DNA from 4 places in the Lysinibacillus sp. JNUCC-52 genome. Region 1 is predicted to be linked to each of the others. Evidence: riboswitches for the same ligand, from Rfam matches in the RefSeq annotation. Region 1 holds a riboswitch; each other region holds the start of a gene.
The links. A riboswitch is a leader RNA that binds a small molecule or an ion and turns the genes downstream of it on or off. The one in region 1 is predicted to bind cobalamin.
Positions count from the first base shown of each region.

Region 2: it holds a riboswitch for cobalamin, as region 1 does, so the genes downstream of both, JNUCC52_RS06475 (glutaredoxin family protein) here and cobT (nicotinate-nucleotide--dimethylbenzimidazole phosphoribosyltransferase) in region 1, are expected to answer to the same signal.
Region 3: it holds a riboswitch for cobalamin, as region 1 does, so the genes downstream of both, metE (5-methyltetrahydropteroyltriglutamate--homocysteine S-methyltransferase) here and cobT (nicotinate-nucleotide--dimethylbenzimidazole phosphoribosyltransferase) in region 1, are expected to answer to the same signal.
Region 4: it holds a riboswitch for cobalamin, as region 1 does, so the genes downstream of both, JNUCC52_RS22800 ((2Fe-2S) ferredoxin domain-containing protein) here and cobT (nicotinate-nucleotide--dimethylbenzimidazole phosphoribosyltransferase) in region 1, are expected to answer to the same signal.

Region 1 covers NZ_CP065546.1:1,510,125-1,518,122, forward strand. Annotated here, with positions in the region: gene JNUCC52_RS07875 (S-layer homology domain-containing protein) at 1-160, opposite strand, end outside; gene glnA (type I glutamate--ammonia ligase) at 701-2,035, opposite strand; gene JNUCC52_RS07885 (MerR family transcriptional regulator) at 2,117-2,491, opposite strand; gene JNUCC52_RS07890 (methionine gamma-lyase family protein) at 3,021-4,271, opposite strand; gene JNUCC52_RS07895 (trimeric intracellular cation channel family protein) at 4,419-5,024, shown strand; gene cobT (nicotinate-nucleotide--dimethylbenzimidazole phosphoribosyltransferase) at 5,486-6,544, opposite strand; cobalamin riboswitch at 6,650-6,826, opposite strand; gene JNUCC52_RS07905 (rhodanese-like domain-containing protein) at 6,970-7,272, opposite strand; gene hfq (RNA chaperone Hfq) at 7,368-7,598, opposite strand; gene miaA (tRNA (adenosine(37)-N6)-dimethylallyltransferase MiaA) at 7,697-7,998, opposite strand, start outside.
Region 2 covers NZ_CP065546.1:1,233,064-1,241,061, reverse strand. Annotated here, with positions in the region: gene JNUCC52_RS06500 (antibiotic biosynthesis monooxygenase) at 113-439, opposite strand; gene JNUCC52_RS06495 (ABC transporter substrate-binding protein) at 657-1,628, shown strand; gene JNUCC52_RS06490 (FecCD family ABC transporter permease) at 1,652-2,680, shown strand; gene JNUCC52_RS06485 (ABC transporter ATP-binding protein) at 2,667-3,461, shown strand; gene JNUCC52_RS06480 (ferrochelatase) at 3,539-4,444, shown strand; cobalamin riboswitch at 5,005-5,180, shown strand; gene JNUCC52_RS06475 (glutaredoxin family protein) at 5,301-5,525, shown strand; gene nrdI (class Ib ribonucleoside-diphosphate reductase assembly flavoprotein NrdI) at 5,522-5,881, shown strand; gene nrdE (class 1b ribonucleoside-diphosphate reductase subunit alpha) at 5,878-7,971, shown strand; gene nrdF (class 1b ribonucleoside-diphosphate reductase subunit beta) at 7,959-7,998, shown strand, end outside.
Region 3 covers NZ_CP065546.1:744,738-752,735, forward strand. Annotated here, with positions in the region: gene metE (5-methyltetrahydropteroyltriglutamate--homocysteine S-methyltransferase) at 120-2,414, opposite strand; cobalamin riboswitch at 2,597-2,775, opposite strand; gene JNUCC52_RS04085 (VOC family protein) at 2,981-3,343, shown strand; gene JNUCC52_RS04090 (methyl-accepting chemotaxis protein) at 3,384-5,078, opposite strand; gene JNUCC52_RS04095 (C40 family peptidase) at 5,644-6,576, shown strand; gene JNUCC52_RS04100 (UDP-N-acetylmuramoyl-tripeptide--D-alanyl-D-alanine ligase) at 6,783-7,998, opposite strand, start outside.
Region 4 covers NZ_CP065546.1:4,604,376-4,612,373, forward strand. Annotated here, with positions in the region: gene JNUCC52_RS22775 (S8 family peptidase) at 1-2,103, opposite strand, end outside; gene JNUCC52_RS22780 (energy-coupling factor ABC transporter ATP-binding protein) at 2,191-3,063, opposite strand; gene cbiQ (cobalt ECF transporter T component CbiQ) at 3,060-3,833, opposite strand; gene JNUCC52_RS22790 (energy-coupling factor ABC transporter substrate-binding protein) at 3,837-4,109, opposite strand; gene JNUCC52_RS22795 (energy-coupling factor ABC transporter permease) at 4,111-4,857, opposite strand; cobalamin riboswitch at 5,000-5,183, opposite strand; cobalamin riboswitch at 5,440-5,619, shown strand; gene JNUCC52_RS22800 ((2Fe-2S) ferredoxin domain-containing protein) at 5,757-6,128, shown strand; gene cobJ (precorrin-3B C(17)-methyltransferase) at 6,132-7,808, shown strand; gene JNUCC52_RS22810 (sirohydrochlorin chelatase) at 7,824-7,998, shown strand, end outside.

The DNA.
Region 1 (7,998 bases):
CATTAACGGCTACAGCTACAGGTCTATCAAACAAAGTAGAACCTTGGGCTATAGCCGAGCTAACGTTTGCCCTAGATATGGAATAAGTATTGAAGAATAGCATCATGGCGACTAATAAAATTAACCATATTTTTTTGTTGAATATCCTCTTTTGACGCATGTTACAATCTTCCTCCTTGCCTGATATTAATATAATCTTGGTTAACAGCCAGGCGCCACAGATAAAAGCCTAGGAATAGGTTAGATAGTTCTTTCATTATAGTAGTCTCTCTTTCTCTTTTTTTCTATGTAGTAGTAATCACCACTAAATGGGTAATTCAATTACACATCACTTAATTGTACTAGGGGTTAAAAGAAGACGATACTAACAAATGTTAACGATATGACAATTAACATTCAAAATGATTCCTACAGCGAATAAACAAAAGAACTATACACCCAAAGGATATATAGACCTAGATTTGGAATGGCTTTCTCTAGATGAAATAATTGTTGCTCGAGCAACAGAAAACAAAGCGTGAAAATTGGGACGGGTTCCAACTATGTTTACAGCGCTATATGTAATAAATCTTGAATCAGGAGAACAAAGGCAGATTAATACAATAAAAAAGGTACTACATTATTAAAATGTAATACCTTTTTCGTAGTTTGATTATAAATATTTCACCCTAAATAACCTTAAGCCCCAACACTTTTTTGATTAATACATTTTTAAATATTGGTCGCGTTCCCATTGGTGTACTGTTGTACGGTACATGTCGAACTCGATTTCTTTTGCTTCTTTGAAGTTTGCGTAAATGTGCTCACCTAAAGCAGCTTGAGCTACTTTATCTTGCGCAAGTAATGTTAACGCATCGTCAAGCGCTGGTGGTAAGTTAGCAATACCGTTTGCTTTGCGCTCTTCTTCTGTCATTACATAAATATTGCGGTTAATTGCCGCTGGTGGTGTTAATTGTTGGCGAATACCTTCTAGACCCGCTTCTAAAATAACAGCCATCGCTAAATATGGGTTAGCTGATGGGTCCACTGAACGTACTTCTACACGAGTTGAAAGTCCGCGTGCAGATGGGATACGAATAAGTGGTGAACGGTTTTGTGCAGACCATGCAACGTAACATGGCGCTTCATAACCAGGAACTAATCGTTTATAAGAGTTAACAGTTGGGTTTGTTACAGCTGTGAATCCTTGTACGTGTGCAAGAACACCTGCCATGAATTGCATTGCTGTTTCAGAAAGGCCTAACTCAGTAGATTCATCATAGAATGCATTTTCTTTCCCTTTAAATAATGACACGTTAAAGTGCATACCAGAGCCTGCTTCACCAAATAACGGTTTTGGCATGAATGTTGCATGTAGGCCGTGTTTACGTGCAATTGTTTTAACAACTAGCTTGAACGTTTGGATGTTGTCACATGCTGTAATGGCATCTGCATATTTAAAGTCAATTTCATGTTGACCAGGTGCTACTTCGTGGTGAGAAGCTTCGATTTCAAAGCCCATTTCTTCTAGCTCTAACACGATATCACGACGGCAGTTTTCACCTAAATCAGTTGGTGCTAAGTCGAAATAACCACCGTGGTCGTTTACTTCTAACGTAGGTTCACCTTTTGCATCTAATTTGAATAAGAAGAATTCTGGCTCAGGCCCTAAGTTGAAGCTTGTAAAGCCCATTTCTTCCATTTTTTTAAGGATGCGTTTTAAATTGTTACGTGGGTCACCAGCGAATGGTTCGCCTTTAGCAGTGTATACGTCACAGATGAAACGTGCTACTTTCCCTTTTTCTGAAGTCCAAGGGAACACTACGAAAGAATCTAAATCAGGATATAAATACATATCTGATTCTTCGATACGCACGAAGCCTTCAATTGATGAGCCATCGAACATCATTTTGTTTTCTAGTGCTTTATCTAGTTGACTAACAGGAATTTCAACGTTTTTAATTGTACCTAGAATATCTGTAAATTGTAAACGTATGAAACTTACATTTTTTTCCTCGATTAAACTCTTGATGTCCTCTTTTGTGTATTTACCCACAGTTTTCCACACTCCTATAAATTGTCTAGCTTATATCTTTACCCTACCCTATTAAATAATAACCATCTAATAGTAGTTATTTTAATAGAATCGGGATAAATCCCCACGTCGGATAGATGATTTTTGCATGCGCTGTGCTTGACGCATTTCTTCGCGCATAATTTGACGTAATTCTGTGTCAGTTAAATCAGGTTCTTCAGCTGCAGCAGGATCCAATTTTTTAGCAAATAATTTTTTAATTTTCGCCATATTCATACCCTGCTCCAAGTAATCTTTTATTTCAAGAAGCGTATCGACGTCATTTAATGAAAACATTCGACGATTACCTTCAGTTCGGTGTGGCTCAATTAAATGGTGTTCTTCATAATAACGAATTTGGCGTGCCGAAAGCTCGGTCAATTGCATCACGATACTCATAGATAATAACGGCATCGTTCGTCTAATTTCACGACTCATTTAAGTCCCCCCAATACCCGCTTATCATATAACGAAAAATTTTCACTGTCAACAAAGATGTAAGGTTTCCTAACATGTATTTTTAATTTTTTTTTGAATTGATGAAAAATTGTTAAAAACTATAAAAAGATAGTCCAAGCTTTAGCCAAACTCGAAATATTTTACAGTTCATCTTTAGTCTTCAATATAAGATTTCTGCGATTGGTTTCCGCCTCGGACGGACGCTTTTCTCGGGGCAAGAAAGTCGAAAACAGCATTTGACACTTTTTGTATACAATCTTTTTAGATTCAATCATATGAAAATATAGAATGCTGCATATGCTCCTTTTTAGCATGCGTAACTTCAACAGCTCTTTATGTATGTCACTACAATAAAATGGCGTTTCCACTCGTTCTGTTCCTGCTGACCTATTGAGATATTGCTTTAATTCACTAGCTTTAGTATGAAAGCAAAACAGCTAGCATTCATATTACGATAAAACCCCCACCACAAATCCGTGATGGGGGTTGTCTAACATCTATTTATAGCTTATTTTCGTAAGCTTTGGACCGCGCTACAAATGGCAAATTTCACGTGCTCGTATGTCAATCCACCTTGAATAAATGCTGTATATGGCGGACGAATTGGACCATCTGCTGTTAGTTCAATGCTTGAGCCTTGAATAAATGTACCCGCTGCCATGATGACATCATCTTCATAGCCAGGCATGTATGCAGGCTCAGGGGCATAATGCGCATTTATCGGTGAGTTTGCTTGAATTTCACGACAGAATGCAACCATTTGATCTGCTGTTTTAAACGATACTGATTGAATTAAATCTGTACGCTCAGCATGAAAGCTAGGGAATGTGTTCATGCCCGCTTCCTCTAGCATAGCTGCTGTGAAAATGGCGCCCTTTAACGCTTGACTAACCACATGCGGTGCTAGGAAAAACCCTTGATAGAAATCACCAAGTGTATTTAATGTTGCACCTGCTTCTGCTCCAATACCTGGTGATGTCATTCGATAAGCACATTTTTCAACTAAATCAGCTCTACCTGCAATATAGCCTCCTATTTTGGCTAAGCCACCACCTGGATTTTTAATAAGAGAACCTGCCATTAAGTCTGCACCTACTTCTGTAGGTTCCTGTGCCTCTACAAATTCACCGTAGCAGTTATCAACAAAAATAACGGCATGTGGGGCCAATTCTCGTACTTTCTCACACATTTCTGCAATTTGTGAGATCGTAAAGGATGGACGCGTTGCATAGCCCTTTGAACGTTGAATCGCTATCATTTTAGTATTAGGCGTTATAGCTGCAGCGACTGCCGTCCAATCAATCGTTTCGTTATCGATTAAATCTACATGGCGATAGCCAATTTTATAATCTTTCAGTGAACCTGTATCTTTGTCACCACCATCGACAATTGATTGTAGCGTGTCATATGGTTGACCTGAAATATAAAGTAATTCATCACCTGGTCGAAGCACACCGAATAGACTAAGCGTAATCGCATGTGTACCAGATATAATTTGCGGACGGACTATCGCTGCCTCTGCTCCGAAAACTTGTGCATATACACGCTCAAGATTGTCACGTCCCTCGTCATCATAGCCATAGCCATTAGAAGGGTGTAAATGATAATCACTTACTTGATGTGCTCTGAAGGCGGAAAGTACTTTTTGCTGATTGAAGAACGCCATATCCTCTACTTTCTTGTGATAAGGTCGCACCTTTTCTTCTATTTTTTCCGCTAATGTTAACGTCTCTGCTGTTAAATGGGTTGTAAATGTCATTGTTTTCGTCTCCGTTTCAAATTGTTCTTTCCTATCTTATCAATTTGTTTGCAACCCTGCAAAAATTGCTATTGTGTCTAGCTGTTAAATGCGCTAAGCTAAGGGGCGGACTTACTACAATTTATTCTCGTTTAAGGAGGGAAAGTGATGGCTTGGGAAGTTTTTAGCATCATTGGGACAATTGCCTTCGCTATTTCCGGAGCAATAATAGCAATGGAAGAAGAATACGATTTATTCGGTGTATATATACTTGGCATTGTAACTGCTTTTGGTGGTGGGGCCATTCGTAATTTATTGATTGGTCTACCTGTGACAACATTATGGGGGCAAGATATGATGTTCCAAATTGCGATTGCTGCTATTACTATATTTTTTATTTTTCCACATCATCTTATACAGCATTGGCACCGTTGGGGCAATTTCACAGATGCTATTGGTTTATCGGCTTTTGCGATACAAGGTGCATTGTACGCTGTCAAACTCAATATGCCTATTAGTGCCGTAATTGTTGCTGCTGTTTTAACTGGTTCAGGCGGTGGTATTGTTCGTGATTTATTGGCAGGACGTAAACCACTTGTTCTCCGCGATGAAATTTACGGTGTATGGGCAGCACTTGCTGGCCTACTTATTGGACTGGAGTTACTGCCAGGAGACATCTTCTTATATGCATTATTCGGAGTCATTACGATATTACGAGTTCTTTCTTATATGAAGAAATGGCGTTTGCCATTACGGAAATTAAATCGAGCATAAGCAATACCTTCTATTCATTCTTTTGCAGTATATAAAGAAGAAAATACGAGTTGATGGTAGCGAAGGCGGTGACTCCTGCAGGAACTGCACGCATAGTAAGACGCAACAAACGACGCGACAGCGACGGTTGCGGCTTACGATGTGCCCGCGGAAAGCACCCCCGCAGCGGACATCAACGGCACCGTAAAAAAGGGCTAGTTTCATTCTTTTGCAGTAAATAAAAAATTAGAAGAGAATACGAGTTGATGGGAGCGAAGGCGGTGACTCCTGCGGGAACAGCACGCTCAGTAAGACGCAACAAACGACGCGACAGCGACGGTTGCGGCTTACGGTGTGCCCGCGGAAAGCACCCCTGCAGCGGACATCAACGGCGCAGTAAAAAATTGCTAGATTGATTCCAGTCAATCTAACACTTTTTCTCTTTTGTCCTCGCTCGAAGCTTTGACCTCTCAAATGCCCCATCACTTCTCTTCAACTAGCGCCATCGTTTCTGCTAATGTAGCCATATTGCTCATCATCGAACAAGCTGCATCTAGAATTGGAAAGGCTAGTGCTGCACCAGAGCCCTCTCCCAATCGCATATTCATATGAAGCATCGGCTCAACTCCTAGCAATTCGGCTGCTATTTTGGCACCCGGCTCTTCAGAGGCATGTGAAGGTATAATATAGTCTTGTACTTTTGGTTCAAGTTCATATGCTATTAGTGCTGCTATTGTAGAAATAAAGCCATCAATCACAACTGGTTTCCGATTTGCAGCTGCAGCTAGGATACTACCCGCCATCGCACCTATTTCTAACCCTCCCACTTTTGCAAGTATATCCAGCGCATCATGACGATTAGGTTTATTTATTTCAATGGCCTTTTGAATAATCGCTACTTTATGTTCAATTCCTCCTGCCCCAAGCCCTGCACCGAATCCCGTCACTTCCTGTGGATGACAACCACGAAGTACTGATAATATAGCCGCACTCGGTGTTGTATTGCCGATGCCCATTTCACCTGTACCAAGAACATTTGCCCCTTTTGCTATTTCTGCTGTTGCAATTTCAATACCTACTTCAATTGACTGGATTGCCTCTTCCCTTGTCATTGCTGGACCTTTTGCCATATTGTCTGTACCATGCTTAATTTTTTTCATTAACACCTTAGCATCAAGCGGTATATCCTCTTTGACTCCAACATCTACCGTTACAATTTTTGCATTTGTTATTTTGGCAATTGCACAAACACCTGTTACCCCTTTAGGGAAATTTAATGTTTGTAAAAACGTGACATTTTGCGGATTTGATGTTACCCCCTCTTCACAAACACCATGATCAGCTGCACAAACAATGATTACTTTGTTATCAAGTTTTGGATATAGTTCTCCCGTAATACCAGCTAATTGTATAGCTAGCGACTCCAGTTTCCCTAAACTGCTTGGAGGCTTGCTAAGTGAATCAATACGTTCCTTAGCTTTTTCCTTCATTGTATTATTAGTAGGTTGAATGCGTTGAATCGTTTGTTGTAATAATTGCATCATCATCTCTCCTTTTTTTAGCCATTTACATATAGAATGAAAAAAAATAGAAAAGCCTGTAGTTTATTTCATAACAAATAAACTACAGACTTTTCCATCGTCTATATCATTCAAAGCAATTAGGCAGGTCTCCTGGCTCAATTTCAACATTTTATAGAACCTTCCCAGCATAACGCTAGTGGTATTTTCTATAAAACTCCATTTTACAGTGGTGGGACCGCTAAAGCATTTCACTTTATTCCCTATTCTCCCATAATGGGCACCTAATGCTTTTATGTAATTACTTTAAATTTACGATAAAGTTTTTTTCGTGTCAATATTGGATAAAGTTTGCGTGACAGCATTTTGTGCACTGCCAATGTTAAGTATAAACTAAATAAAATAAGGTATTTAACAACTGAATTGTTAAATACCTGTGACCTACATTATTTAAATTCTAATTCCCCATCATAAGCAAGCATGCCGCCTTCTAGGTTTGTTACATCAAAGCCTTGTGCTTCTAAATATGCACATGCATTTGCTGAGCGTCCGCCAGCTTTACAGACGATAATGTAAGGTTTAGATCTATCTATTTCTTCTAAGCGCTCAGGGATTGTTCCAAGTGCAATATGCTTAGCGCCTGGAATGACACCTTGTGCTACCTCGTCATCTTCTCGCACATCGATAATGTATAAGTCCTCGTTCGCATCTAGTTGTTCTAATAATTGCGTTGTATCCATCGATTTCATCTTTACAGTCCTCCAATATATCAATTTCCTATTACATTATAGCGTGAACGAAAAAAAACAGCTAGTGATGTAACACTAGCTGCCTAAAAATGACTCTATTCTTCTGTCTCTAAAAATTCGACTTGCTTTGCTGGAACGAAAGTAGAAATTGCGTGTTTGTAAATGAGATGCTGTTTACTTTCAGCATCGACTAGTAATACTGTAAAGTTATCATAGGATTTCACTGTTCCTTTTAGCTGGAACCCGTTTAACAGAAACACAGTTACAAAAACACTGTTTTTACGTAGATGGTTCAAAAACGTATCTTGCAAATTGATTGATTTCATAGAATGCGCCTCCCCTACTCTCTTTCTACCTCTTCATTCCTATAGTAGCATGTTATCCCAATTTATCAATTAGTAATTTTTAGAAATTATTAAAGTTTTTAGTCTTTTTCAATAAAATGAATATCCATCTTATTGCGGAAATAAGTAAGTTGTCTTTTCGCATAGCGACGAGAATTTTGTTTTAAATTTTCAATTGCTTCTTCTAAAGTGCATCGACCATCTAAGTAATCATATATTTCCTTATAGCCAATTGCCTGAATTGACTGTACGCCTCGAATATTTTGCTGCCACAACCCTTGTACTTCTTGCAACAGCCCTTTGTCCATCATCAAATCTACTCTGCGATTTATGCGATCATATAACGCATCGCGTGACATATTTTCACCTAACCCTATAATTA
Region 2 (7,998 bases), 280 kb from region 1:
TAACTCAATGAAAAAGCGTCTGAGAACGTAAAGTTTATATTCTTGTATTTTTACGAATAGCGTACTGTTAATTACTAAGATTAGTAGAGCCTTTTAAGATTCCTATATGAAATTACTTTATTAATGTAGCAGCAATTTCAGAAATCACAACCCGATTACCTATTATTGGGGATGCCTCACTGTTTTCTTTGTTCCCGATAGCTTCACGTCGGTGTAAATTTTTAAAGTCATCAGAATCACGCCAAGCCTTGAATTGCTCAACTGTATCCCAGAACATCATAACGTTCATTTCATCATGATCTTCTGGTTCTGAGCAAATGTTCACTTCAACTTTATTAAAACCTTCCCAGTTCAATAAGTTTTTATCAGATATAAACAATGGTGCCATTTTATTTGCAAAGCCTTTTTTTACTAAAAAGCGGTTAGTAACTGTAATCATATTCATGACCCCTTTATAACAGTTTTAATTGATATTGATTTTCATTATCAATTAAAACATACATTAATTGGCTATGCAATAAAAAATTTAAAAAAACAACATTAAAAACGTTTGTTGACAATTTTTTTTATTTAAAATAGAATCATAAACAATGGTATGAGAATGATTATCAATTTCATTTCAATTTTTAAATAAAAAGAAAAGGTTGGTAGTTAACATGAAGAAGTTTAAATTTCTATTAGTAGGTGCGTTGGCATTATCATTAGCTGCATGTGGAGAAGAAAGTAAACAAGCGGAGACGGATTCTTCCAAAGATAAAGTAGAAATGGAACAACAAGTTGAATCAGGAGAGGCAGTAACATTCATAGATGACCTTGGAAATAAGCTTGAGTTTGAAGCAACACCGAGATCAGTCGCAACGTTAAATCCAGGAATGATGGACATTTTGCTTGCATTAGGAGCAAATGTTACTGGACGACCTACGATTACAACAGAAATGAAGGAGGACGTAAAAGCTATTCAAGAAATAGGTAACCCACATGAACCGTCATTTGAGCAGATTGCTGCATTGAATGCGGAAATACTTATTGTCCCACCAAGCTTCCAGCAGTTCGCTACAACGGTAGAGGCTACTGGTACGAAAATTGTCTACTTGAACATGAATTCAGTAGATGATATTAAAAAAACAATTACTCAGTATGGTGAATTATTTAATAACACGGCAAAAGCCAATGAGTTAGTTGCACAAATTGATGAGAAAATTGCACAAGGCGCTACAGAATCAACGTTAGATGCCCTCATTGTTTATGGAGCACCAGGTACATATTTAGCAGCACTAGATAATTCGTTATACGGGGATATCTTAAAGAAAGCTGGAGGTAAAAATATCGCAGCCGATTTACCAGCTACAGAAAAGTTTCCCAGCTACGCGACTTTAAGTGTTGAAAAAATTGTGGAACGTAACCCAAAAGTAATTATGCTGATTACGCATGCAAATCCAGCGACAGTAAAAGAAGGGTTTGAAAAACAATTGAAAGAAAATGCAGCGTGGAAAAATTTAGATGCAGTAAAAAATAATCAGATTATCATTTTACCAGCAGAGCTGTTTGACAATCCCGGTACACAGGTTGTTGAAGCCATTGATTATATGCGAGAAGTTTTAAAGACAGCTGAAGAAGCTGTGAAATAATTCTTTTATAGCGGGGTATAACGATGATAATAGAAGAGGAAAAATATGCACACCCGCTTGCTAAAAAACGAAGAATGGCGTTAATTTTGTTACCAATACTTTTGGTCATAGTGAGTGTCGGTAGCCTTATGATTGGCCAAGTTTCGTTTTCAGTAAGTGAAGTGTTTAATGGAATTATTAGCTCAGAAGATACAATGGCACGGCGAATTGTGTGGGAAATCCGTATGCCCCGTATACTAACAGGTATGATAGTAGGCGTTTGTTTGGCTATTGCAGGTTCGATTTTACAAGGTGTTATGCAAAATCCATTAGCTGATCCAGGGGTTATAGGAATTACATCCGGCGCGGGCATTATGGCGGTGGCTGTAATGGTTGTTTTTCCTGGCTATATCATATATTTACCTATTGCAGCCTTTTTAGGCGCTTTTGTCGCCGCAATGATTGTGTATTCTTTATCGGTGAAAAAGGGTGGTACATCCCCAATGCGAATAATTTTAGTGGGTGTAGCCATTAATGCACTTTGTGGTGCAGGAACAAATGCACTTATGATTTTGTATAGCGATCGTGTACAATCTGTCCTACCATGGTTGTCGGGTGGCTTGACAGGTGTTGGTTGGGTGCAATTTAAAATGATTATTTACTATGTTCTTGTAGCACTTATATTTTCAATTTATGCAATTAAACATATACGTATCATGCGTTTAGGAGATGAAATGGCAAGCCTTTTAGGGCACAATGTAGAACGCAGTCGATTCTTTTTAATTGCCTTAAGTACGTTATTGGCGGGAATTGCAGTAAGTGTTGCTGGTTTAATTGGGTTTGTAGGTTTAGTTGTACCACATATTTTGCGACTAATTATTGGTGGAGATCATAAATATTTACTACCTACTTCCGCGTTGGCTGGTGGCTTACTTGTTGTGTTTGCTGATACAATAGCGAGAACCGTATTTGATCCTATTGAGTTTCCTGTAGGCATTTTGCTAGCATTCGTTGGTGGACCGTATTTCCTTTATTTAATTCATAGAAAGGGGAATTCCATTGCTACGAACTGAGCACATACAGTATCAACATGAGTTCACTCAATTTCGATTAAATGATATTAACCTGAAAATTAATGAAGGGGAAGTTGTAAGTTTAATAGGTCCGAATGGCTCGGGGAAATCAACATTATTACGTGTAATATCACGTCTTTTAAAACCAAATAGTGGGACAGTTTTTTTAAATGAGCGTAACATTCATGAAATGAAGTCTAAAGAAGTAGCTAAAACACTAACGATGCTCCCGCAAATGAATAATCATCAATTAGATTTAACAGTGCGTGAGTTAGTAGAGTTTGGGCGTCATCCACATAGCGGAGGAAAGACGGTCCTGTCTAAAGAGGATAAAGAAATTGTTGATTGGGCGATTGACGTAACTAGACTGAAAGACTTACAAAATCGGGTACTACCTTCGATGTCTGGGGGTGAGCGTCAACGTGCTTGGATCGCAATGACTGTAGCACAGCATCCCAAAGTGTTGCTTCTAGATGAACCAACAACATATCTAGATATTGCACACCAATTAGAAGTGATGGAGCTTGTAAAAGAGTTAAATCAAAAATACAATATGACCGTTATAATGGTGTTACATGATATTAACCAAGCGGCACAAAATAGCGAACGTCTGATTGTATTAAAGAAAGGCAAAATCTATTACGATGATTCACCACATTGTGTATTATGTAAAGAAATGTTTCAATCAATTTTTGAAATAGATGCGGAAATTTATATGCAAGACGGAAATCCAATCTTTACGCCGATAAAATTGTGCTCAAGTTCTTGTGAAAAATCGTAGGCTATTTTTAAAAAGAAATTAGAACTAAAACTACAACACTATATACATTAATCTATTGAAGAAAAGGAGACTAAAAAATGATTGGTATAATTTATTACGCATATGGCGCACCGAAATCTTTAGACGATGTAACACCTTATTTTACACATATAATGAAAGGTAAAACACCACCACCTCATGTAATTGAAAATGTGACGGCACAATTTAAAAAATTAGGTGGTATTGATCCATTAGCAGCAAATACGGGACGTATTGCTAAAGGGCTGGAACATGCTTTACAGCAACGTGTAACAGAGCCTGTAAAAGTATATAACGCATACAAACATACAGAACCTTATATTCCAGATGTTGTTAACACAATGCTTAGAGATGGTATTACAACTTTTATAACACTACCTGTAAATCCGATTATGTCTACAGGGGCATCAGCGTTTCATGATGAAGTTAGTACGTTATTAGCTTCTCATGACGTTAAAGTTATCCATGCGAAAAATTGGCATTTAAATCATGATTTACTTGCTGTTTATAAAGACCGTGTTCAACGTGCATTTGAATGGATTCCTGCTGAAAAACGAGCACAGACGCATGTTTTATATACAGTCCATAGTCAGCCTATTGACCCTGAAAGAAACGAGCACTATGTGCGCCAGTTTTCCGAATTAGCCGAAGCCATTTCTAAAGAAGCACAAATTGCGAACTGGCATGTTACATATCGAAGTGGTCATGGGAAAGGTGACTGGCTAGGTCCAAATGTAAAAGATAAAATTAATTCATTGCAAGGCGAGGGTGCTCAAGGTATCGTCACATGTGAGCTTCTTTCACTTTCAGCGGATATTGAGTCCTATTTTGAAGTCGGATATGAATGTCATCGATTATGTGAGGAACTGCAAGTTGAATTTGCACAATCGGAGTTTCCAGGTGATAGCTATGATACCATTCAAGCTTTAGCTGCCATTGTCGAATCATTTATTCCCGCACAATAACTGAACAGGTTAATAAATTACGATTAACTATTGTAAAGTCTATATTGCCATCTGATGTCGATATTCCATTGATGTCAGATGGTTATTTGTTTTATATCAATATAGCGAACAGAATAGCCACGAATAAATACACTTCATTCTAATCTGAACTAGCATAAATGATATCTAACAAACGGCAAATCTATTTTAATATTTTTTTGTGTGTATAATGAAAAATTGAATAGAAGTTATAGGGCTTACGATAGTGGCTAAAATATGATAACAGCTATAAAATTATATAAGTACATATTAAATATAATACGCAGTTTAATTTAGGCTTCAGTAGGTAGAATAATAATTGCTTAACATTTGATAAAGCTTATCATGGAAAACCGTCTATCATTCTTTAGAACTATTGACGATATTATTAATTATACTAACCTAGCTAGTCATTTTTCATTTATTAACCGTTTGTTGTTCCTAAAGAAAATAGTGAAAAGTTACACTATAAAGAATTCGCTTTTCTTGATTTACTTTTTACTTGAAGGATGGTACACTTAATTGTGTTCAACAACAATATATTGTGTTAGTTTTATATAGGTACTACTATATGTAGTTTAATAGGGAAGTTCGGTATATCCGACGCTGTCCCCGCAACTGTTAAGCTGACGATGATTTAATCCACTGTGCATTCGTATGGGAAGGATATCAGAGAATGAAGCAAAGCCAGGAGACCTGCCTATAATAAAACAATTCAACCTTTCTTCGGGGAATAAGAAATGGGGACGTGACGATTTTTTTGTTTTTTTACGTTTCTAACTTAGGCTGTCTCTCCCAAGAGATAGCCTTTTTATATTATGAAAAGAGGGAATTTAAAATGAAACTTTATACGAAAACTATATGCCCAAAATGTCTTTGGGTCAAATCGGAATTACAACGTGCAGGACTTGAAGCAGAAATTGTGAATATTGATCACGATGAGCAAGCAAAACAAAAAATTATGGACGCAGGTTTTTTAAGTGTGCCTGTTCTTGAAGTAAATGACACATTTATAGGAGATGTCAAAGAAATTGTTTCTCAAATTGAGATGATTGCAATATGATCGTTTATGCTAGTCGTACAGGTAATGTGCGAAGTATTGTGACGAAATTAGATGGGGAATCTATTGAAATTTATGATGGATTGTTGCTGACTGAGCCCTTTCTATTAATTACATACACGGACGGCTTAGGTGATATTCCTGCAAAAGTAGCTCGCTTTTTAGAGCAAAACAAGGAATATTGCAAGGGAGTAGCTGTAAGTGGTAATAGTAATTTTGGGCACCATGTGTTTGGTGGAGCTGGCGAAAAAATTGCAGAAACCTACCAGGTCCCGCTAGTGCGTAAATTAGATTTACGTGGATATCAGGCTGATTATGAAGTAATACAAACGTTTTATGAAACGAGGGTGAAGGGATGAAAACATACTTAAAGCTTAATAATGAGGTGCTTAATCGCTATAGCACGACGGGTCAATTAGAGCTTGAAAAGGACCGTGAAGCAACACGCCGTTATTTTTTAGAATATGTAAATGTGCGTCTACGTTATTTTATTGATATTGAGGAGAAAATACGCTATTTAGTCGATGAAGGTTATTACGAGAAAGAGTTTATCGACATGTATGAGATAGATTTTATTAAACACTTATACAAAAAAGCATACGATTACAATTTCCGCTTCCCATCTTTTATGAGTGCAAGTAAATTTTACGATAGTTACGCAATGAAAAGTCGTGACGGGGAAGAAATTTTAGAAAAATATGAGGATCGTATTGTTATCATCGCTTTATATTTAGCACAAGGGAACACGGTTTTAGCAGAACGTTCCGTTGAAGCAATGATGGAGGCGTATCAACCAGCAACGCCAACCGCATTAAATAGTGGAAAAAAAGCGCGTGGCGAATTAGTAAGCTGCTTTAAACTTTCAATGGATGATTCAATGAATAGTATTGCTGAAAATATTGGTTATTGTTTAGAGCTATCACGCCTTGGCGGTGGAGTAGGGGTAAACTTAACAGATTTACGTCCATTAGGAGATCCAATTAAAGAAATTTTAAATCGTGCAAGTGGTGTGATTCCAGTTGCTAAACTTTTAGAAAATTCCTTCAGCTATTCCAATCAGCTTGGACAACGTAACGGCTCTGGCGTTGTCTACCTAAATATTTTCCATGCTGATATTGAGAATTTTATTTCATCGAAAAAGCCAAATGCTGATGATAAAATCCGACTTGCAACGCTATCAACAGGTATTATTATTCCAAGTATTTTCTTTGAACTGATGAAACGTGATAAAGATATTGTGTTGTTCAGTCCATATGATATTTATAAAGAATACGGGAAACGAATGTCTGAAATTTCCATTACAGAGATGTATTATGAGCTACTAGATAATCCTAATATCCGTAAGATTAAACGCTTGAATGCGCGCAGATTATATACAGAAGTGAAAAAAGCGCAATTTGAATCAGGCTATCCTTTCGAAATCTTTGATGATAATGTCAACGATGTACATCCACTCAAAAATATAGGTCGTGTAAAAATGTCGAACCTATGTACAGAAATTTTACAAGTACAAGAAACAAGTATCATTACTGACCAAAATGAATCAAATGAATACGGACTAGATGTATCGTGTAACTTAGGCTCAATTGATATACATGCCGCAAGTAAAGTAAGTGATTTTGGTACATTAGTAGATACAGCAATGCATCTTTTAACGAATGTGTCGCAAATGACGAACATCACGAATGTACCGCCTGTAGCTAAAGCCAATAAGTTAATGCATTCTGTAGGGCTTGGATGTATGAATCTGCATGGTCATCTTGTTACAGAAGGGATTATGTATGGCTCTAAAGATTCAATTGCTTTTATGGATAGCTTTATGGAAGCGATGAACTATTATTCACTTAAATCATCGATGGAGATTGCTAAGGAACGAGGCGAAACGTTCTACCGTTTTGAGGATAGTGATTATGCGTCAGGCGTTTATTTTGATCAATATGTTAATAAAATTGAAGAAGAGCTTTCACCAGTTGTATTAAAAGCATTAGGAAATATTCCAATCGTGACATCGAAAATGTGGGAAACATTAAAGCAGGATGTTATGGAATATGGTTTATTCCATTCTTATCGTCTAGCTATTGCACCAACTGGTAGTATTTCATATATTCGTAGCTGTACAGCTTCAATTGCACCAAGTACGGAGCGTGTAGAGGTGCGTGATTATGCGGATAGTCGAACAATTTATCCAATGCCACATTTAACAAATGACAACAGTCATTTATATGTGGAAGCATATGATGTGAATCCATATGATTTAATCGATTTATACGCAGCATCTCAAAAACACGTAGACCAAGGGATTTCGATGACGCTGTATGTCACGGATAACTGGACAACGGAACAGTTAGCGAAAATTTACATTTACGCTTGGGTAAAGGGAATTAAATCAGTTTATTATGTCCGTCAACGTTTGCAAAGCTTAGAGGAGTGTGTCGCATGTCAAATATAATTTACGAAGCGGTCAATTGGAATAAGT
Region 3 (7,998 bases), 770 kb from region 1:
ATCTTAGAGTACCATCACCAACTTTAGATAAAAAAATCCCCTGAGCATTTTTGCCTTTCAGGGGATATATTTTAATAAAACGCTTATGGAAAAGGAACGTTTTTTCTTATACTATATAATTAAAAAGTTGATTGCTGTACTTGTTGACGTAACGTTTTGGCAGCAGTAACCATATGTGCTAGTGCTGCCACTGTTTCAGGTTCTTTTCTTGTTTTTAGACCACAATCTGGATTGACCCAAAATTGATTTTTGGATAATACTTGTAGACTATCCTGCATGATACTTAACATTTCTTGTTCACTCGGCACACGAGGGCTATGAATATCATAAACACCCAATCCTATCCCTTTTCCATATGGATTGATTTGCAGGGATGTAATAAGCTCTCCATGACTGCGTGACGTCTCGATAGATATAACGTCAGCATCCAGTGCACTAATTGGCTCGATAAAATCATTGAACTCACAGTAACACATATGTGTATGAATTTGTGTTTCATCCTTTACACTAGCCGTAGCGAGCTTAAATGCATTCACTGTCCAATCCAAATATGCGTCCCAATGCTCTTTACGTAAAGGCAAGCCTTCTCGCAATGCAGGTTCATCGACTTGAATAATAGAAATGCCAGCCGCCTCTAGTGCCTCAACCTCTTTCCTTAGTGCAAGCGCAATTTGATAGGTCACTTCTTTCCGTGCAATATCGTCACGTACAAATGACCAGTTTAAAATCGTAACTGGGCCTGTTAACATCCCTTTCACATAGCGATTTGTTAAACTTTGTGCATAGGCCGTTTCTTTCACTGTCATCGGCGCTTCCCATGCAACATCACCGTAAATAATCGGTGGTTTTACACAACGAGAGCCGTACGAAACGACCCAAGCTTTTTCTGTAAAAGCGAAGCCTGTTAGTTTTTCACCAAAGTATTCCACCATATCTGTACGCTCAAATTCACCATGCACAAGTACATCAATATCTAAATCTTCTTGTATGGCAACCCACCTTTTCGTTTCTTGTGCGACAAAGTCAGCATATGCTTCATCTGAGATCTGTTTTTTACGCCATGCATTACGCGTGCGCTTCACTTCTTCAGATTGAGGGAAACTTCCAATCGTAGTCGTAGGGAATAGTGGTAGTTGCAGTGACTGTTGTTGAATAAGCTGACGAGTATTAAAATCATTTTGACGTTCAAAATCCTCTGACGAGACCGTTTGCATTTCTTGTTGAACTGCCTGATTATTTCGTACTGGATGTTTTTTTAATGCATCAATTGCTTTCATGCTTTCAGAGATTGTGTGATTTGATGAGTGGTTTTTTTCTTTTAAATATTTAGCCACCTCTGATATTTCAGCCAATTTTTCATCAGCAAATGCAAGTGCATTTTTCAAGACAGGGTCTAGCTTTGTTTCAAGGGCGGTCGAAATCGGCACATGCTGTAAGCTACATGACGATTGAATCCATAGCTCTTGTACACTAGTCAACTGTTCGATTGCCTTAATCGTTGTACTTACCTCTGCTAAATTTGCTCGCCAAATATCTCGTCCGTTAACAATACCTATCCCCAATACTTTATCCTGTGGAAAACCAAATTGGCGTAGTGCCTCCATATTTTTCGTATAGCCATGAACAAAATCTAAGCCAAATCCTTGTACAGGGAGTTCAATTAGTGTGTTATAAGCTGATAACGATTCAAAATACGTTTGTAGCATAATATTGGCCTCTGGAACAGCGGCTGCTAATTGTGTATATATTTCTTGCACTAGTTTGACCTCAGCCTCTTCTAAAGTGGAGACTAATGCAGGTTCCTCTAATTGAACCCAGTCAGCACCAGCTGTAACGAGTTCTTGGATTACCTGCGCATAGAGTGGTAGTAATGCTAAAATAAAGGCAACTTGTGATACTTTATCGTAGCCTTTAGTTAGCTTGCAAAATGTATAAGGTCCGATTAGCGTTGGCTTTGCAGTAATGCCAAATGCATCTTTAACCTCAAGGAAATCTGTAAGTATTGTATTCTCTGTTAATTGTAGTGTTTGTCCTTCATATTCAGGTACAATGTAATGATAATTTGTGTTAAACCATTTCGTCATTTCACTAGCAACAGCTTCTTTATTTCCGCGCGCTACCGCGTAATACGTTTGTAAATCAACCTTTCCACCTTGCCAGCCAAAGCGCTTTGGCACTAAACCAAACATCGTCGCTGTATCAAGCATTCTGTCATAGCGTGTAAAATCCCCTACAGTGACAATATCTATTCCGCTCCGAAGCTGCCTATCAATACGTGCAAGACGGATTTTTTTAATTTTTTGTAAGAAATCTTCTTCTGTAAGTTCATTTCTCCAAAACGCCTCTAATGCCTTTTTCCATTCACGGTCTTCTCCTATATATGGATAGCCTACTACAGTTGTGGTATACGTCATGTTACATCTCTCCTCAAATTAAAATAAAAAAAACCATCTTCCTTTTCGGAAAATGGTAGTTATTGTAAATCTAATTAGCTATGACGAAGCGATACGATAATGTATTAATTGTCGTATATATTCGTTAGTCGCACAGTGCCAATTCGGTCACATCTCACCACCTATTTCCACGTAGGTTATTTGGTGTGTACTAGACATTGGCAGGTCTCCTGGCTTCTCATCAACACGCCTCACAGCCTTCCCAGTTCCCCAGTGGCATTTGTGATTTGCTCCGATTTACAGTTGCGGGACAGCGTCGGATTTACACCGACTTCCCTTTTAAGCCAAACTTTCATTTGGCACCAACTCTTACACAATATTCAATTATGCTCTTACTATAGCATACATTTTTCTGAAAAGTATAACTTTTATACAGTTATGCGCATATTTTCAGTAGATTGTTACAAGAGGAGTAATTTTAACTTGTACTAATTGATGCCAATATAATAAAAAATATACTAAAAAAGGTATTTTAAGTAATTTGTAGAATTATATAGTTATTACAAGAAATAGCGAGGAGGAATACTATGATTGTCGGTTTACATCATGTACAACTTACAATTCCTAAAGGCTCTGAGGAGCAAGGAAAAGCATTTTATTGCAATGTACTGGGGTTAAAAGAAATAGAGAAACCAGCATCTCTTAAAGGGCGTGGTGGTTTTTGGCTACAAGTAGGTAATCAAGAAGTACATGTCGGCACAGAAGATGGCTTTGATCGACTCACAACGAAAGCACATATTGCTTATCATGTAGAAGATGTTGCACATTGGAAAAAGATATTAACAGAACATCAAATAGAAATACTTGATTCTGTTCCAATTCCGCATTTCGAGCGCTTTGAATTTAGAGATCCTTTTGGTAATCGAGTAGAAATTATTCAGCCGATTTAAAATGAAAAAGCAGCCATCTTGCTAATGGCTGCTTTACTATTTATAGTTTAAAGTGCTGAACTTCTTTGTTTAACTTCTCTGCCATCGATGCTAAATGATCTGTATTTTTTGAGATTTCATCCATCGTCGCGACTGTTTGATCGATTGTTGCGGTCGTTTGCTCTACCCCTGCGGCAGATTGCTCAGATATTGCTGCTATTTCATCGATAGAACGGTTAATTTGTTCCGTTGTTGTGGAAATACCTTGTAAGTTTTCTGTGATGCCTTGAATATTACTAAACATACTATTAACGGCTGAAGCAATTTGTTCAAAGGTTGTATTTGTAGTCGTAATTTGCTCTGTGCCCCTTTTTACTTCTTCATAGCCCGTTTGAAGTGATGCTGTAACCCCAACTGTTTCATTTTGAATACGTCCCACTATAGATGAAATATCCGTCACAGAATAGGATACTTGTTCAGCAAGCTTGCGCACTTCATCGGCCACAACCGCAAAACCTTTGCCTTGCTCCCCTGCCCTTGCTGCTTCGATTGCAGCATTCAATGCTAATAAGTTGGTTTGGTTGGCAATATCATCAATAACAGAAACTAATTTAGAAATTTCTTGTGATTGCCTATTTAAGCCTTCAACATTTGCAACAGCCTCTTGGACGATTTTATCAATAGCAAACATTTGCTGTGTTGAAGTATTCATTAAATGTTGTCCACTTGCTGTAAGCTGCAAAACTTCACTCGAATAGCCTTGTAAATCTTTACCTTGTATATTAGCCTGCTGAACATTTATTTTAAATGTCTCCATCATTTGAGCTAAGTCTCCAGCATTATGTGCTTGTGATTCAGAACCACCCGCTAGTTCAAGCATTGTGAGGGCAATCTGTTCTGCACCTGTTTTTACTTCTAAAGAAGATTGTGCAAGTTGTTCACTGTTGGCAGCAACGTTCCCAGAAACTACATTTATCGAACCAATGATTTCATGGAGCTTACGATTTAATGCATTTGTCGATTGTACGAGTAAGCCAATTTCATCTTTCATTCTTTCAGGCAATGGAGGCTGACTAATATCACCATCTGCCATTTGCGAAATTTTTTGTATGACTGCTTTTATCGGATTGGCAATCATATGCGCCGATATGTAAGCGGTTACAATCGCGACGATAGTAGTGATTATACCTATCATTAAACCTATATTCATCGTTTGCTTCGATTGAGCAATCATCTCCTGCCCAAGCTTATTAATAGAAGCTTCTCTTGCACCTGCAAGCTCCTCGTACCCCTCTCTAATTTCTGTTGCAAGACGATCAACAGAATTAAGATTTTGAATAGCCGCTTCTACATTTCCTTTGTCATATTCAGCAAATACATCCGTTTGTACAAAACTTCGCCATTCTCTTGCTTTTTCAACCGTCTTCGATAAGCTTTTATCTGTCGACAATTCATTTAGTATTGTATTGTTTTCTTCTGCGATTTTAATATAATCATCGAATTCTTGTTTATATTTTTGATTTCCCGTAAGTACGTAGCTTTTCGCAGCAGTTGTTCGAACACTAATCGTTGATGATAGTTTTTCACTTGCTGTTAACAACTGTAACTCTTTATTGACAATTTCCTCTCCAGCACTAATGACACGTTTATTGGCGAAAAAGCTATAGGTGTTAAAACAAGCGATGAAAAATACTACAATAAAAAATGCACTAATAATTTTAGCTCTAATTGTTTTGAACCTAAGTTTTTGTAACATACTATTTTCCCCTTTCGTTCGTGAAATTATTTAAATTCCTACTATTAATCAACATTTCCCGCCAACTTTTGCGGGCAATGTATTCATCTATTTCTACCTAAATATAACATATATTACCTATCACACCTATGACTCTAACTATGTATTTCACACTTTTTAATAAGCAAAAAAATCCCCATAATACGTGCTTTTATAAGTATTCTTCGACTAATAAAGTTATTTTTATATCATTCCTTACCCTTATTTTGATTTCTCTATTTGCACATTGCCTACAAGCTTTTCAATAATATCGAGGTACATTATTTTTATTACTATATTTTTTGAAAAAATGGGTTGGCATGCATTGTTAGCCGTATGTTTCACAGGTTTTATTTATCAAACTGAAACATTTGTAATGAAACTGTAAATTCAAGCGATAAAGCCTTTTATATCAAGGTTTACAGATATGTCAATGCTCACTGTGGTAACATTTACCTCACAGAAGCCCTACTTTTTCATGCTACGATTATTGCAACAGCAAGCAAACAGATATGATTTTACTGCTCGCTTACAGGAGGTAAAAAGTATGAAAAAAAATTTTTTAAAAACTACACTAGCATTGTCGATTGGATTTAGCTCATTTGGAATCGCTCAAGCATCCTTTGAACCAATCAAAGTGGAAGCTGCAACGACAAATGCACAACATAATGACCAAGCTGTTGCAGCGAAGGCAGATCAACTTATTCAAACAGGGAAAAGTTTAATTGGTAAGGCCACATACAGCAATTCAGTGTACAAGTCTACATATCCTTACAAGTTTTCTTGTGCTTCATTCATCATGTATATTTTTGAAAAAAATGGAGTTGATATTGGGACGTATAATGAAAACTATATGATTCAGCAAGGGACATATGTTCCTAAAAGCCAATTACAAAAAGGCGATTTAGTATTTTTCAAAAGTAAAAAAACAGGTACAGATCCCGACCATGTAGGCATGTACATTGGAAATAACAAAATTATTCATATGGCTGATTCGAAACAAAATATCGTCATTTCAGATATGGGTAGCAAACCTTATTATACTGACAACTATGTATCTGCACGCAGAGTATTACCAACATTACTATCGGCTAACCCTGCAACAAAAGGTGATAAAATTGTTGAAAATGCCTTAACTTATAAAAATAAAGTAACGATAAGCTCAATAAATAAAGAACAAAGCTTACGTTTTACAGCACCTGGTTTCGTAGAATACGTTTATCGTAAGAGCGGTGTAAAACTTAGCACAACAAACTTAAAAGATCAAATGGCTAAAGGAACTACGGTCTCTCGTGCCAATTTAAAAAAGGGCGACTTAGTGTTCTTTAATAGTGTGAAAGGGTCAAAAAACCCATCCCTTGTAGGTATTTACGCTGGAGATCAACGTATCATCATTCCAACTTCAAGTGGTGTTACTACTAGAGTACTCTTTGTGGATTACTATAAAGAGCATTATATAACAGCAAAACGTGTATTTTAAGTAATCAATGGCTCTGTGATAACACGATGTCTACAATTGCAAGAAAATAAAACATAGCATACAAGCATGGTATAATCATGCTTTGTATGCTATGTTTTTGATATATAAAGCGGCAACTTTCATTTTGCAAAGTGTCATTCTCTATGCATAGAAAGCCTTGCTTCACTTAAAGGTAATTGATGATAAGTGGTCGTTAGGACTGAAGTCTATATTTGCTTTAATTGGTTAGCAAATTCAATCATCGATCGACTAGACATCGGGCCCTTTATTAATACAATTGTATCTTTATCAAGTTTTGGTTTAAGTATTTCTAATACACCTGTAACATCTTTGAATATATGAACCTCTGCCGTTGTTCCATCTTTTTTTGCTTGTGCTGCTATATCTTCTGCTCTTTTTCCAATTGTCATAAGCATTTCAATATTTCTCTGTGCCACCATCGAACCAATCTCACGATGATACTTTTCTTCGAAAAGACCCAATCGCTTTATATCACCTAATATAAGGATTATTTTTTTATCTTTTCCTATCGTATCTAAAACCTTCAAAGCAGCTTCAACTGATGTTGGGTTATTTGTCCATGTATCGTCTATAATGGTACTTTCACCGATACCAGTTGAAAATTCTAGGTGCCTTGCCATCGGTTTAAATGTTTTTAAACGCGAGATTGCAGTTTCGATAGACAATCCCATTTCCTTTATAGCTGCGATAGCTGCTAGTGCATTATACACTTGATGTTCTCCGTAACCAGGTACAAAAATAGTATATTTTTCATTTAATAGTTGAAGAGTAAATTTCATCCCATTGTTCGTAAATTCAATGTTAGATGCTTTGTAATCTGCTTGTTTCTGGACGCCAATAGTAATAATTTTCCCTTTAAACGTATGCAATGGTACTTTTTTTGTATTTTCATCATCACCATTGATGATTAATGTGCCATCCTCAGACAATCCCTCTAAAATTTCCGATTTTGCTTTTATATAGCCCTCAAGGTTTTTACATCCATCTAAATGATGGACACCGATATTAGTAATAATACCAATTGTCGGTTTGTAGATCATACATTGATGTTTAATGTTACCTGTATTCCCCAGACCAAGCTCAAATACCGCTGCTTTTGTTGTTTTATCGATGCCCGTTAAATAGGGTAAAGATTGGCGCGGCTCGTTTTTACTACTAATAGATGCCTGCACATTCCAATCTTTACTTGCAATATGTTTAATCATTTCTTTTGTTGTTGTTTTCCCACATGTTCCAGTTAATGCGACCACTGGTATATCAAAAAGTCCTCTATAATATTCGATAAACTTCCAATATGCCTGCAAAGTACTTTTTACTTGAATAACAGTCGTATTCGCTAGTGCGTTTTTTAGTTCACTTAAAGGTTTATCTGAAATGACGAGGGATGGCCCCTTATGATCT
Region 4 (7,998 bases), 1.6 Mb from region 1:
AGGAATAATAGATTCATTAATGGACGATTTTTCCTCATTATCAATACCGCCGCTAAGGAGAATATCGATTGAGATTACGCCACTGTTGTCATTGGAAACGCTTAATACATACTCTTCCTCAGGGATTGCATCAAATACGATACTTGCATTTTCACCTTTTTCGGAGCTGAAATATGCTTGTATTGGGTAGGGGGCAATTTCATTTTCTTCAACATCTACTTGTTCTGTTGGGATGCTATCCAACTCACTTTTTAGATAGATTTCCATTGATGCTGTAACACCTGGTATACCTGATAAATCAAATTTTAATGTAGATGGTTCAGTTACTGAAAAAGTAAAGTAATCTTTGTCGATTTGTTGATCCTCTGAAAGTAATGTATAATTTTCCCCCGCTGTACTAAATGGGAACTGTTGAATATTATATGGACTGTCTATTGCTAATGAATCGATAGGTAATTCCTTCGTCGTTTCAGCTGTGAAAATGAAGTTAGATGCACCTTTTAGGCTATAGCTTCCATTATAATCTTTGACGCCAATAAGAAGCGTTCCTGCTTGTTCTGCTTTATAAAGGTAGCCTTCTTGTTTTCCTGCGCGAACATCATTTACATTAATCGTTTCTGACTCATCTTTTTGACCTGCAGGGTAGAAGTATAGGTCAAATGCATAGTCAAAGTAGCTAGCTCCTTTTAATGACAGTTGTGCATATTCACCTGCATCTAATTCAATTTTATACCATTTCTTTTCATCAGGTAGCTTGAACTCGCCTTTTTCGGTATTTTTACTATTTTTATTTAGCACTTTGGCATTGTTTAGGCGCTCTTCGTTTGTTTCAGAATAGCGCTTCGGTAGGTTGTTTAAATCGAAGTGTAATGCTTTAAATGGGTCAACGAGGCCATGTCCATAGGTGAGATCGTAGCCTCTTTCACCTAAATCCTTTGCGGTCATTTCGAGTATTGCCTCTATTTCATGAGGCTTTAAAGTAGGATATTTTGATTTTAGTAGAGCAGCTACACCCGCCACAACAGGAGATGCCATTGAAGTCCCGCTAAATGTTGTGAATGAGGATCCCTTTTTTCCATCATAAACGGTACTATAAATTTCTTCTCCTGGCGCAACGATGTCCACTGATGGTCCATAGTTTGAATAGCTTGATAATTTATTGTGTTTATTTGTAGAACCAACGCTAATGACACCTTCGAAAGAAGCGGGGAAGGAGTAATAATCTGTTGAATCATTCCCTGCAGCAGCTACAATTGTAATGCCTTTATCGATTGCTTTTTGTACGGCTTCCTGCATAAGAGGGGACTCGCCGTAGCCACCGAGACTCATATTAATAACGTCGGCATTTTGTTCAATGGCGTGCAGTATCCCTTGTGCTATAACGAAATCATTTGCACTTTGTTTGCCGTTAAAGACATCGATTGGAAGAATCTTTGCTGCTGGGAAAACACCGTATCCACCAAACCCGTTATCTTTAGTAGCTGCAATAATGCCTGCTACATGCGTCCCGTGGGGGTCAGAAAAGGTAGTATTGGCAGGTGTTGCAGCATTATATGGTGGAAGTATTTGAGACTTCAAATCTGGATGTTTATAATCTACACCAGAATCGATAACTGCCACTTTAACCTCATGATTTCCTGCTAATGATAAAGCTCTATCAATTTGCAGTAAGTCTAAATGATACATATCTTTTTTCTTTGGATCTACAATCGTATTAAAGGAATAATACTTGTAGCTTGGAGATACACTTTTAACTCCGTTTTGCTTGCCATAATACGAAAAAGCCTCTTCTAATGTTACACCTTTTTGAAGTTGGACTACTTCGTAGCCTAATGCAGGAATCGATCGAATTACTTTTGAACCAATTTTACTATGTACGGTCTTAGCAAGGCCCGAATGTTTAACGATAATCGTATCGGGACTAATCCATTCGTTTCCTCCATTTTGATAGTTGAACTGCTTTAAAGCTTGCTTTTTTTTGCTAGCGAGCATACTTGTCACCAATTCTGGGTTCTGTGGTGCTTCAGCAAAGGCAGAAGCAGCAGGAACCATTAGTGCAGAACATGCTACGACAGCGATTGATTTCATCACCCAGTTTTTCAATTGTTTTCCCTCCTTGAGTAAAATATGACATTTCACTATTTATAACGGATGGATAAAAGAAAAGTTTCATCATTCCTCAACAAATTTTTATAAAATTGTTTGTAAATTGTTTGAGTGCCTGTCACCCAAATGCTCAATTAGATTTTGTAAGTCTTCTTTTGAACGAGGCATCTGTATATTCTTATCAAAAAGATTTTTATTTTGCAGGGCGAGAGTTATGTCAAAAACCCAAGGTCGTTCAAGATGCGCTAGTTCAAGCAACTTCTCCTGATAGAACAATTCAACAGGATCCCCATTATAAATAACTTTACCTTCCTCCATCACAATTATTTGATCTGCCCATTCATAAGCCAAAGCAATATCATGGGTCGCCAATAAAAATGTTCGTTGCCCATTTTCTAATTTAGCTAAATAATGTAAAAGCTTTGCAGCATAATAATTGTCTAGTCCAGCAGTTGGTTCATCTAATAATAAAACAGACGGTTCCATTGCGAGCACACCTGCCATCGCCACACGTTTTTTCTGTCCGACACTTAAAAAATGAATCGGTTTCTCTAGTAATGATTCGACCTCTGTTTGTGCGACAGCCCAGGCGATTTTTTCCTCGATTTTTTCTTGTGACCAGCCAAGATTTAATGGACCGAAAGCGATGTCTTGCTTTACGGTACCTGAAAAAAGTTGATTGTCAGCATCTTGAAATACGATGCCTACTTGTTGGCGTAATGCTGATAATGCTTTTCTTGAATAGCTAAGTGCTTCGTTGCAAAAGGTAATATTGCCAGCGGTCGGTTTTAAAATCCCATTTAGATGCTGAAATAATGTTGATTTACCAGCACCATTATGACCGAGTATGGCGATTTTTTTCCCCTTTGGAATTTGTAATGTAATATCTGTTAGTGCTTCAGTACCGTCTGCATAGGCATACGATAACTGTTGAAGCTCAAAATAAAGTTCAGTCATGAGAAAAAACCTCCATATAAGATGAGGAATAAAAAAATAATAACCATTCCAAACCAATTTTTCTTGCTGTATCGTACACTATCTTGCCAATAGACCGATTCGCCACCACGTGCCTGCATCGCATTATTAAGTTCGCGACTACGTTGAAACATTTCGGCAAACAATGCTGCAATGAGCATGGAAATCGACCTAAGCCATTGCATAGGTGATTGATAGCCAAGGCGTGATTGTTGCGCAAGATGGATTTTTTGCATGCTATTTAAAAAAATAAAAATAAATCGATACGTAAGCTCTACTAACTCTACAAATAAAACAGGTAGATGCCATTGTCGTAATACGTGGCAAATAGATTGGACCGATGTTGTTAATATTAAAAAGTACAAACAACTAATGCTACCTAGTACACTGAACAATAACTGCTGTGCTGTAATCAAACTTGCATTACCGATGAAAATGGTCCAATGACTAAGTGAAAATGCAAAGCGATGTGCTGGTAGTATACTTGAATTTGGTGCAATTGAAATCAAAATAGATACTAAACTAGATAGTAGAAAAAAACCTGGTAACAATAGTAATTTTACATAATATGAAAAGGGAATTTTTGCGTATAAAATGATAAAAGCACTCATTACAATAAATGTAATGAGTGAAATAAGTTCATCTTTCACGATAAGCGATAATAGCAGTAACCCTAAGGAAAACGTCATTTTTTCTAACGGATGAACAGTCGCTAGTTTATTCATATAAGCATATTTATCAATGAGTAACATTGTTTAACCTTCCTTATGCTTGCCGCGCATATAGCCTACAAAATAGCCGATAAAGCCAGCACCAATCGCAGCCTGTAATACGAATAATAAGCTTTCAATTTCACCGCTTGGTGGCTCCCATAAGCTTTCAAACCATGGTTCATACTCTGCATTAATTTCACCGATTGCAGCTTCTGCTTCTCCGTCAGCACCACCAAATTCTGCACCCTTTTGTACGAAAAGGGGGATGATTGCTAAAAGTACAACGACAGCTAGTAGCAGTAAATTTTTCTTCATCCTAATGTGCCTCCTTTGCTGAGAAAACACGAAGAGCCTTTAATTCGCTCACATTGTATTTTTTTAGGAAATTCATGACGATAACAGTTAAAATTCCTTCACTAATTGCGAGAGGAATTTGTGTTAAAGCAAAAATCCCTGCAAATTTTGTGAATGAAGCCATAAAGCCTCCTACTTCAGAAGGGAAAGCTAGTGCTAATTGAACTGAAGTGACAACGTAAGTACCTAAGTCCCCAAGCATCGCGGCAAAAAAGACAGCGATAGAAAATGAAAGACCAATTTTTTGAGAACCTTTAAAGACATAATACGCAATAATTGGACCTACAATCGCCATTGAGAAAGCATTCGCACCTAAAGTAGTAATACCACCATGCGCTAAAAGTAAAGATTGAAATAATAAAACGATTGTTCCGATTACGCTCATTGCTAATGGCCCGAAAAGAACCGTACCAAGACCAACACCAGTAGGATGTGAGCAGCTTCCTGTTACTGATGGGATTTTCAGTGCTGATAAAACGAATGCAAACGCACCTGATAAGCCTAATATCATTTTTGTTTCAGGATTTTCATCAATTGTTTTACGAATAGAACGCAATCCTAAAATAATAAATGGAATCGAAACGACCCACCAAAAAATCGCCCATTCAATCGGCAAAAACCCTTCCATGATATGCATGGCAAACGCTCGATTTGGTACTAGTAAAAAAGCTAGTAAGAAATAACTAAGTTTCCAAAATGAAAATTTCAAAACCATTCCTCCTTCACAGTCATTTTCGAATGTAGGATGCGCAATAAAAAAAGCACTTCTCCGTCTAGGAAAAAGTGCATAGCTGAAAAAGCAAATACTAATGGTCATTTGCTAAGCCGCACACCTATCCTCGTAGGTTGAAACGATCACGATTTTTTCGGCAGGTCTCCTGGCTTAAGATCAACATTTTATAGGCCTTCCCGTCCTTTGGACAGTGACATTTTCTATAAAATTCCCTCATACAGTGGCGGGACCGCGCCGGACTTAAACCGGCTTCCCTTTTAAGCGAAATGTATACACTTCGCACCGAAAAAAGATGAAATTGTGAGTTTTCACGAAGAAGTGTAACATGTTTTTCCAATCATAAGCTATTCTTTTTTTGTAAAAAGATTTTTTAATAGAATTACATTCTAGAAAATTCAGATAAATGTAAGAGAGAATCAATCAATTTTAACGGAATATTTGTTGAAATTTTATTAAAAATCTAATAAATAAAAAAGAAATGTTGAAAAGAGTAAAAATAATAGGCTATGATAGAAACAGTTTTATATTCGTTTTATTAACATTTCATTTCAAAATTTAAATATAAATCCATCATTAAGTGCTCGATAGACTTCGAGATAATAGGGAAATCGGTGTAAATCCGATACAGCCCCCGCTACTGTAATAGCTGATGAAATCGCAATGCCACTGGAAACTTGGGAAGGCGCGAAAGTAAGAGGAAGCTTAAGTCAGGAAACCTGCTTAGTTGATGATATGCAAACTTTTCGGAGGGAGAAGTGAAGCGAGAGCGGATACGTGTATATTCGTTTTTATTTTGGCTTCTATAAAACCTTTACTCTTCGATGTTGAGTAAAGGTTTTTTCTTTTTCCTAAAAGTCAATGAGGGGAGAACAGCAATGACAACTTGGAACTTAGAGGGCATGAAAACACATCTTTTTATTTGTAATGGTAGTAGTTGCATGAAAAAAGAGGCTGAGGAAATTACGTTGGCCATACGAGATGAAATAGAGAAATTAGCACTCGATAAGGAAATACATACAACAAGAACGCGTTGTAATGGCAGATGCAAAGATGCATGTGTTGTAATCGCGTATCCACAGGGAAATTGGTATCGTGTGACAACAGTAGAGCATGGTAGAACGCTTGTAAAAGATTTAAACGATGATTCTTTACATAGTGAGCATGTGTTTACTTTGACAGAAGGTACGTTGCAGCGTACCCCGCAAACAACAGCCATCAAAGGCATCGATAAGGTGAAAGAGGGGTAAAAAATGGCGCAAAAAGGAAAGATTTTTGTTGTAGGCTTTGGACCTGGGGATTTCAAGCATATTACAACCCGTGCTGTAGAGGCATTACAACAAAGTGAATTTATTATCGGTTATAAAACATATGTTGAGCTCATTCAAGATTTAGTAAGTGCAAAGTCGATTGTTAGTACTGGCATGACAGAAGAAGTGTCACGTGCACAAGAAGCAGTTCGTCAAGCCGAGGCTGGAAATATTGTTGCGGTTATTTCGAGTGGTGACTCGGGCGTATATGGAATGGCTGGACTTGTATATGAAGTCCTCATTGAGCTTGGTTGGACGGAAGCAACAGGGATTGAAGTTGAGATTGTGCCAGGAATTTCTGCTATTAATTCTTGTGCAAGTTTGCTAGGCGCACCAATTATGCATGATTCTTGCACGATTAGTTTAAGTGATCATTTAACGCCTTGGAATTTAATTGCAAAGCGTGTGGAAGCTGCGGCGATGGCGGATTTTGTCATTGCTCTATATAACCCTAAAAGTGGCCGCCGTACACGTCAAATTGTAGAAGCGCAACGAATTTTACTAGAATATCGATCACCTGATACGCCTGTAGGACTTGTGAAAAGTGCCTACCGAGATCGTCAGGAAATAACAATGACAACGTTAGCAGAGATGCTCGAGCATGATATCGGCATGTTAACTACAGTAATTATTGGCAATTCATCGACATTTTTCTATGACAATAAAATGATTACACCGCGTGGCTATCAGCGCAAATATACACTTGGAGAAGAAAAACAGCCTTTACGTCCACACCAGCGTTTAAGAGAAGAAAATGAACCGTGGGCAATGAACCAAGAAACAGGTACTGCACGCCAAGACTTTGCGGCAGATCCCAATGCAGGACGGATGAAAAGTAGTATTGCAATAGCACCTGCGCCTGTAACAGTACCAGAAAAATCATCATTGGAAATGGCAGCAACAGCACTTGCCATGGTGAAAGGAACAACTGTCACAAAGACAACAACAAAGTTAGTCCAGCAAAAAATGGAGTCGATTTTTGAACTTGCTGTTAGTCCAGGGGTAGCAAATAAATTTTTCACGCCACAACAAATGATGACGTTAGCTGAAGTTGTGGGAGATGAAGGCACGATGGAATATACACCAGACCATCAAATTCATTTGAAAATTCCGACGACAGAGCCTGAAATGATTACTGAAAAGTTAAGAGCAGTAGGCTTTTTACTTGCACCAATAGGGGATGTGCTGTCATTAAAAGCCTGTGATTTCTGTTATGGAGAGAAGGCGGATTCAATTCCATATGCAGAGGAAATTCAAGATAAGCTTGGTGGATTATCCCTGCCTAAAACTTTAAATATTGGTTTTAATGGCTGTGGCATGGCGTGCTATCGAGCAGTGTTTGACGATATCGGTATCGTCTATCGAAAAAGTAAATTTGATGTTTTTATCGGCGCTAAGCCAGTAGGGCGTACAGCCCATGCGGCACAGCCCGTTGTAGAGGGGCTAGAGCCAGAACAGCTTATTCCGCTTATTACAGACATTATTGAGGAATACAAGGCAAATGCACATCCAAATGAACGCTTGTTCAAATATTTCAAACGGGTGAAAAAAATATTGCATTTTACGTATCAAGATATGTCGTCAAAAATAAAAGTAGAGCCAGCTCCGTGCGGCGACTAGTGAGGAGATAAAAAAATGAAAGCAATTTTATTTGTTGGCCATGGTAGCCGTTTAGCAGCAGGAAACGACGAGGTGCGCACGTTTATCGAGCAAATGACACCTCGAGTTGATAAAAGTTTTTTAGTTGAAACATGTTTTTTGGAGTTTGCCTCTCCTAACATAGAAGAAGGTATTACGAATTGTATAAACA